Regions from separate parts of the Luteimicrobium sp. DT211 genome, predicted to be linked through region 2. Evidence: predicted binding sites of a transcription regulator. Region 2 holds the regulator's gene; the other holds the start of a gene.
What was found. The regulator LexA, encoded in region 2, represses DNA repair genes until DNA is damaged. The targets are predictions, from matches to a motif close to TCGAACANNTGTTCGA.
Positions count from the first base shown of each region.

Region 1: a site for LexA is predicted at 1,724-1,739, ahead of ACLQ14_RS07275 (DUF222 domain-containing protein). Genes of this name have one in related genera too.

Region 1 is NZ_JBNCMC010000002.1:680,927-684,327, reverse strand. Features, by position in the region: gene ACLQ14_RS07275 (DUF222 domain-containing protein) at 83-1,684, opposite strand; gene ACLQ14_RS07270 (class E sortase) at 1,858-2,637, opposite strand; tRNA gene ACLQ14_RS07265 (tRNA-Asn) at 2,804-2,876, opposite strand; gene ACLQ14_RS07260 (SHOCT domain-containing protein) at 3,102-3,401, shown strand, end outside.
Region 2 is NZ_JBNCMC010000007.1:49,948-53,348, forward strand. Features, by position in the region: gene ACLQ14_RS15540 (ATP-dependent DNA helicase) at 1-111, shown strand, start outside; gene ACLQ14_RS15545 (L-lactate dehydrogenase) at 172-1,194, shown strand; gene lexA (transcriptional repressor LexA) at 1,257-2,015, opposite strand; gene ACLQ14_RS15555 (LysM peptidoglycan-binding domain-containing protein) at 2,403-2,657, shown strand; gene nrdR (transcriptional regulator NrdR) at 2,967-3,401, shown strand, end outside.

The sequences.
Region 1 (3,401 bases), on a different contig from region 2:
CCGTGCGCTTCGTGTGCCGTGCGCTTCGCGTGCAGCGCGGGTCGTGCGCGCTTGGCCGCCGAGGTCGCGGCGGTGCTCCGCGTCACGGGCTTGCCGGGGGGTCTGGTCGCCCGATCGCGGTCCCGTCCTGCCGGGTGAAGATCCATCCGGCGGTCGTCCACGTCATGGTGATTGACCGGGCGTCGACGAGGTCATGGTGGTGCCAGCACAGGAGTGCGGCGTTGTCGACGGACGTGGTGCCGCCGTCGGCCCAGTGGGTCTTGGCGTGGTGGACCTCGCACCGCGAGGGTGGCTGGTCGCAGCCGGGGTACGTGCAGCGTCGGTCACGGGCGATCACCGCCCGGCGGAGCTGGCCGCGGACGGTCCGCTGGGTTCGTCCGACGTCCAGGACGGTGGAGTCCGGGCCGAAGACGACGCGCGTGACCTCGCAGTCGCACAGCAGGCGGCGCAGGACGGGTCGGGGGACGGGTGTGAACAGGTCGGGGTCGTCCTGCCAGTGCGCAGGGCCCGGGCCGTCGAGCGCGGCCCGGATGTTCGCGAGCAGGCGGTGCACGTCGGCGTGCGCGGTGCGACCGGTGCCCTCGGGAATGCCAGGGATGCCCGCGCCGGTGCCGTCGTCGGCGCCGGTGTCGTCGGCGCCGGTCTCGCGGTCCCGCGGATCGCCTGCCGCGAGGTCGTGGAGCTCGGCGTGGGAGACGTGAACGACCAGGTGCGGCCGGACGGCGGCGCCGGCGCCCGCGAGGCCGTGGTCGAGAGTCAGGTGGGCGAGGTCGGTGAGGGCCTGGGCGCGGCGCTGGGTGGCGGTCCGCCGGTCGCCGGCTGCCGGGACACCGAGCACCGCGCGGGTCGCCTCGTCCAGGAGCCGGCCGTGCTCGGTGGTCAGGAACCCGGCGAGGTGGTACCCGCCCCAGGTGGGTGAGAGCTCGAAGAACTCGCGTTCGGTGGCCTCGGTGTAGCCGCGCTCATCGGCGCCGGGGTCCGCGACGTGCGCGAAGTACCGCACGGCTCGCCGGAACGCGGTCAGCGAGAACTTCCGGGCGACGTCGAGGAGCGCCTGCTCTCCGGTCACCGTCACCCGCGCGACGCCGTCGGCCGCTGCATCATCCACCGCTGTGTCGTCGGCGGCTGCGTCGGGGGTGCGGGGTTCGGACGCCGGGTCAACCACGGCGGTGAGGGCTTGCCTGCGGGGGTCGGAGGTCGCGGCGACGTCGACCATGGTCCGCACGTGGTCGGCGCCGAGCTCCCCGGCGAGTGCGGCGTCGCGCGTCGCGGGGACGGTGTCACGCAACGCCCGGGCAGTACGCACGTCGCGGCGGGCGGTCGCGAGGGCGACGTCGTCACGGCGGGCGAGCCAGTGCGCGAAGGAACGGGACCCGTCCACGGCCCACCGACCGTCGGCCTCCAGCGCCGGCAGCACGCACAGGCGGGCGGCGTCCAGGCGTGCGGTGAGCTCACGCAGCCGGGTCGCGGCGGTCGCGAGGGCGGCCGGCTCCGTGTCCGTGGCGCCGGCACGCGAGGCCCGCGCACACACCGCGTCGATCACGACCTCGAGCACCGCAAGATCGGCCTCCCACGCGTCGGGCTCGATGGTCAGGGCCGGGTGCGGGTCGGGCGGCACGAGAAGTTCAGGGGAAGGCGCCGCGCGACCGAGCGCCTCTCGCTCCGGCGCCTCGACCGTGCCCATCTCCACCTCCCGCGTACGCTCGACGACTCTCCGATCCTATCGAACATATGTTCGAATAGGAAGCGCTGTCGACGCCCGCGACACGAGGGGCCCGACACGAAGCCAGTCAGGCGAGGGGGCGCGGGGGTCTTCGGGCCGAGGAGACCGCGGCGTCGCCGACGCGATCCTCACGGTCAACCAAGGACGTCGTCGAGCGTCCCGGCGTCGAACTTTCCGGTCACGAGCTCCTTCGGCACCTTGTTGCCGTCGGGCGGCGCCCAGTAGACGAGCTCGCCGTGGACGATGTACCGGTGGATCGGCTGCCACACCGGGTGACAGCTGGTGAGGGTGATGAGCCGCTTCGTGGGCTTCTTCGTCCCGGTGGTGTCGCCGGGCACGGGCGCCACCTGCTCGCCGTTGCGCCACCCGGTGACGAGGTGCTCGGTGACCGCGTACACGTACCAGCCGTCCTTGGTCTGGACGATCACCGGGTCGCCGGTCTTGAGCTTGTCGATGTCGTGGAACGGCTTGCCGTAGGTGGTGCGGTGACCGGCGATCGCGAAGTTCCCGACCGCGCCGGGCATCGCGGTCCCGACGTAGTGCCCGATGCCCTTGGTGTCGAGGACGGTCGCCTTGTCGGTGCCCTCGGTGATCGTCTTGGCGTAGTCGTCGCCGAAGCGGGGCACGTACAGGGTCGCGAACGTGGTGAGGAGCGCGGGTTCTTTGTCCACCTTGGGCGTCTTCGTCGACGGCGTGAGGTACGCCGGCTCGGCGGGCGCGTCCTGCGGCTCGAACGCCCAGCCGAGCGCTGCGACGTCCTTGGCCTGCGCCTGGGCCGACTGGACGTTCGTCCACCACAGCTCCCACACGAGGAACAGGCCGAGGATGACGCCGAGCGTGATGAGGATCTCGCCCACGGTCCCGATGACGGCGCCGACGGGCGAACGGCGGCGTCGACGGGCGTGTGCGGTCATGGCTCCTCGCGGCGGTCGGGTCCCGCGCGTCGGCGGGGCAGGGCAAGGATACGAGACGCCGCTGGCCGGTCCCTGGGTCCGGTGACCGGGCCCGACGGGCGGCTGCTCGCGGTACGACGAAGGCCCGGGACCAGAGGTCCCGGGCCTTCGTGCCGTGGTGGCGAAGCTCCTGCGGCTGGACTCGAACCAGCGACCGTCCGATTAACAGTCGGATGCTCTGCCAACTGAGCTACGCAGGATCGCGGGATAAAGCCTAGCAGCCCGGACGGGGTGGTTCCGACCGTCGCCGGACCGCCGCGACACCCCCGAGAAGCCCTCATCCCTTCCGGGTGAACTGAACGGACAGTCCCGGCGCTTCCCGCGCCAAACGCCCACTCCGGTGCTACGTTCCGAAGCATCGTGAGGCGGACGTCGTGGGCGCTTGCGTCACGACCCGGACATCTTCACCGCCCGAGGAGGCAACCGTGAGCTTCTGGAACTACTTCTGGCTCGTCGTCGAGATCTTCTTCTTCTTCGCGTACCTGGTCGTGCTGTTCATGATCATCAGCGACCTGTTCCGCGACCACAAGCTCTCCGGCTGGTGGAAGGCCCTGTGGGTGATCTGCCTGATCATCTTCCCGCTCATCACCGCGCTCGTGTACGTGATCGCACGCGGGAACGGCATGGCCCAGCGCCAGGTGCAGGCCCAGCAGCAGGCCAAGGCCGTGACCGACGGCTACATCCGCGACGTGGCCGGCGCGTCGCCCGCGGACCAGATCGCGACC
Region 2 (3,401 bases):
CGCCTCGCGCGCGCCCGCTACGGCACGTTCCTCCAGCGCTCGATGCCTGCTTTCTGGCCGACGCAGGACCCGGCGGTCGCTGCCGCTGCGCTGGAGCGGCTCCGCTCCTAGTCTGGTCGCGGCGGGCAGAGGCGTTTCCGTGCCCGGCAGCACCCTGAGAGAGGCGGCACGATGGCACCGAGCGCAGCACCCGGGATCACCGGCGGGCACCCCGAGAACGCCGCCCTGTCCGGCGGACGGCCCGAGGGGCGGCCGTCGAAGGTCTCGATCGTCGGCGCCGGCGCGGTCGGGGCCACGACCGCCTACGCGATGCTCATGCGGGGCGCTGCGAGGACCGTCGCGCTGCTCGACGTCAACAAGCCCAAGGTCGACGCCGAGGTCCTCGACCTCCAGCACGGCATCCAGTTCATGCCGCAGGCGGCGGTCGAGGGGTCCGACGACGTGGCGGTCTGCGCCGGCTCCGACGTCGTGGTCGTCACGGCGGGTGCCAAGCAGAAGCCGGGTCAGAGCCGCATGGACCTCGCCGGTGACACGATCGCGCTCGTCCGGAAGATCCTGCCCGGCCTGCTCGACGTCGCCCCGAACGCCGTATACCTCATGGTGACCAACCCGGTGGACGTCGTGACCTACGCCGCCCTGCGGTACTCGGGGCTGCCCGCGAACCAGCTCTTCGGCTCGGGGACCGTGCTCGACTCCTCCCGGCTGCGCTTTCTCGTCGCCGAGCGTGCCGGGGTCGCGGTGCAGAACGTCCATGCCTATATCGCGGGGGAGCACGGCGACTCGGAGATCCCGCTGTGGAGCTCCGCCACGATCGGTGGGATCCCTCTGCGCGACTGGCCTGGCGTCGGCGGGCTGCGGCCCCTCACGGACACCGACCTCGAGCGGATGCACCACGAGGTGGTGCACTCGGCGTACGAGATCATCGCCGGCAAGGGCGCCACGAACTATGCGATCGGCCTCGCGGCGACCCGGATCGTCGAGGCGGTCCTCGACGACCAGCACACCGTGCTGCCCGTGAGCTCGCTGCTCCAGGACTACGACGGCATCAGCGACGTCTGCCTGTCGGTCCCGTCGGTCGTGGACCGCACCGGCGTGCGGGAGGCGATCCCGACGCCCATGTCGGACGACGAGCGCGCAGGGCTCCGTGCCTCCGCCGACGCGCTGCGCGCCGCGGCGCAGACGTTCGGGCTCTGAGCCCGGCATCGGTTCGAGCCGGCGCCGCTGGCCGAGCTGGTCCGCCCGCGGGCCGCGCCGCGTCAGATGCTGCGCAGCACGCTGACGACGCGACCGAGCACCTGGGACTCGTCTCCCGGGATGGGGGCGTACGCCGCGTTGTGGGGGACGAGCCAGACGTGGCCGTCGGCGCGCTTGAACGTCTTGACCGTGGCCTCGCCGTCGATCATCGCGGCGACGATCTCCCCGTTCTCCGCGACGTTCTGCCGGCGCACGACGACCCAGTCGCCGTCGCAGATCGCTGCGTCGACCATCGAGTCGCCCACGACCCGCAGGAGGAACAGCTCGCCCTCGCCGACGAGCTGACGGGGGAGCGGGAACACGTCCTCGACGACCTGCTCGGCCAGGATCGGTCCGCCGGCGGCGATCCGGCCCACGACGGGCACGTAGGCGGGCGTCTGAGGGAGCTCGCTGACCTCGGCGACGGCGAACGCGGAGTCCTGGGTCAGCGGAGGGATCGCGCGGGAGTCGTCGGCCTGGACGACCTCGATCGCACGCGGGCGGTTCGGGTCCCGCCGTAGGTAGCCCTTGCGCTCGAGCGCCGTGAGCTGGTGCTTCACGCTCGACGGGCTCGTGAGCCCGACCGCCTCGCCGATCTCGCGCATGCTCGGCGGGTACCCGCGGTCCTCGACCGAGGCGCGGATCGTGTCGAGGACGAGGCGCTGCCGTCGGGTCAGGCCGTCGGGGCCGGTGGGGGTCTCGGTGAGGGACCGGACGGTAGCGAGCGTGCCGTCGCCGTCCTTGCCCGGTCCGCGCGTCGTGCCGGTGGTGCCGCTGGCCATGCCGTCCTCCTTGCGAGCCTGTGCGTCCTGCTCGACGCTCCCTGTCCGTTACGCCCACCGTAGGGCACGTGACGTGCAGTTTCAAACATGTGTTCGAGCGTGTCTCGACATCTGTCGGCGTGCCGTGCTATGAATCGTACAGACGTTCGACGTACACCTGTTCGAAGGGTCCGAGGGGCTCGGCGGGGTGCAGCGGTCGGGCGGTAGAGGTTCGTACGAGCGGTGAGGTGTGGCATGAGTGCGACGGTGAGCTGGTCCTTCGAGGTCGACCCCGCGGGTCGTGGCGCGACGCGCACGCCGCGACGCGACCGCCCTGCGCCTCGTCCGGCGGGTGCGGCGCACCCGGGCGCGTTGCGCCTCACTCGCCGCGGCCGGATCGTCGTCGGCGTGGCGGCCTTTCTGCTCGCCGGTGCCGGCGTGCTGGCGACCGGGAGCGCGCACGCGGGCGCGCCGTCCGCCGGCATCGAGGTGACGCGTCACGTGGTCGAGCCCGGTGAGTCGCTGTGGGTGCTGGCTCGCTCGGTCGCGCACCCGCGCGAGGATCTCCGGGACGTCGTGGCCGAGATCGAGAGGCTCAACCACCTCGCCGGCGCGGGGCTCCGCGCGGGCGAGGTGGTGCTCCTCCCGGCGTCCCGCGGCTGAGGGCCCCGTCTTGCTTTAGAGATGAGGTTCCCCTAAGTTAGGCGTACCTCACCTGATGGCTGGGGGGTCAGAGGTGCGGTTGTCGCCCTACACGGCGGCAGGCACGTCCGTGTACCGCGCGGCGAGTCGCGGCACACGCAGGGGACGGGGGCGTCCCGACGGGGACGGTCGCTCACGCGGCCGTCCCCGTCTCTGCATGATTCGGGGGCGTCGTGATGCCAGGTGCGTCGTGGCGGCCGGCCCTGACACTGCGCGGGTGCGGCACCTAGTAGGTTGAGCACCGTCCCCGGCCCACTCCTTGGAGCTCGCATGCACTGCCCCTTCTGTCGGCATCCCGACTCGCGTGTCGTCGACTCGCGCACGTCCGACGACGGTCAGTCGATCAGGCGGAGACGCCAGTGCCCCCACTGCGGCCGGCGATTCACGACGATCGAGACGGCGAGCCTGTCCGTCGTGAAGCGGTCCGGGGCGACGGAGCCGTTCAGCCGCGACAAGATCGTCGGCGGGGTGCGCAAGGCGTGCCAGGGCCGACCGGTCTCGGAGGACGACCTCGCGCTCCTGGCGCAGCGGGTCGAGGAGACGTTGCGCAGCTCGGGCTCGGCGGAGCTCGACGCCTACGAGATCGGGCTGGCGATCCTCGGACCGCTGCGCGAGCTCGACGAGGTCGCCTACCTGCGGTTCGCGAGCGTCTACCAGGGCTTCGACTCGCTCGAGGACTTCGAGGCCGCCATCACGTCGCTCCGC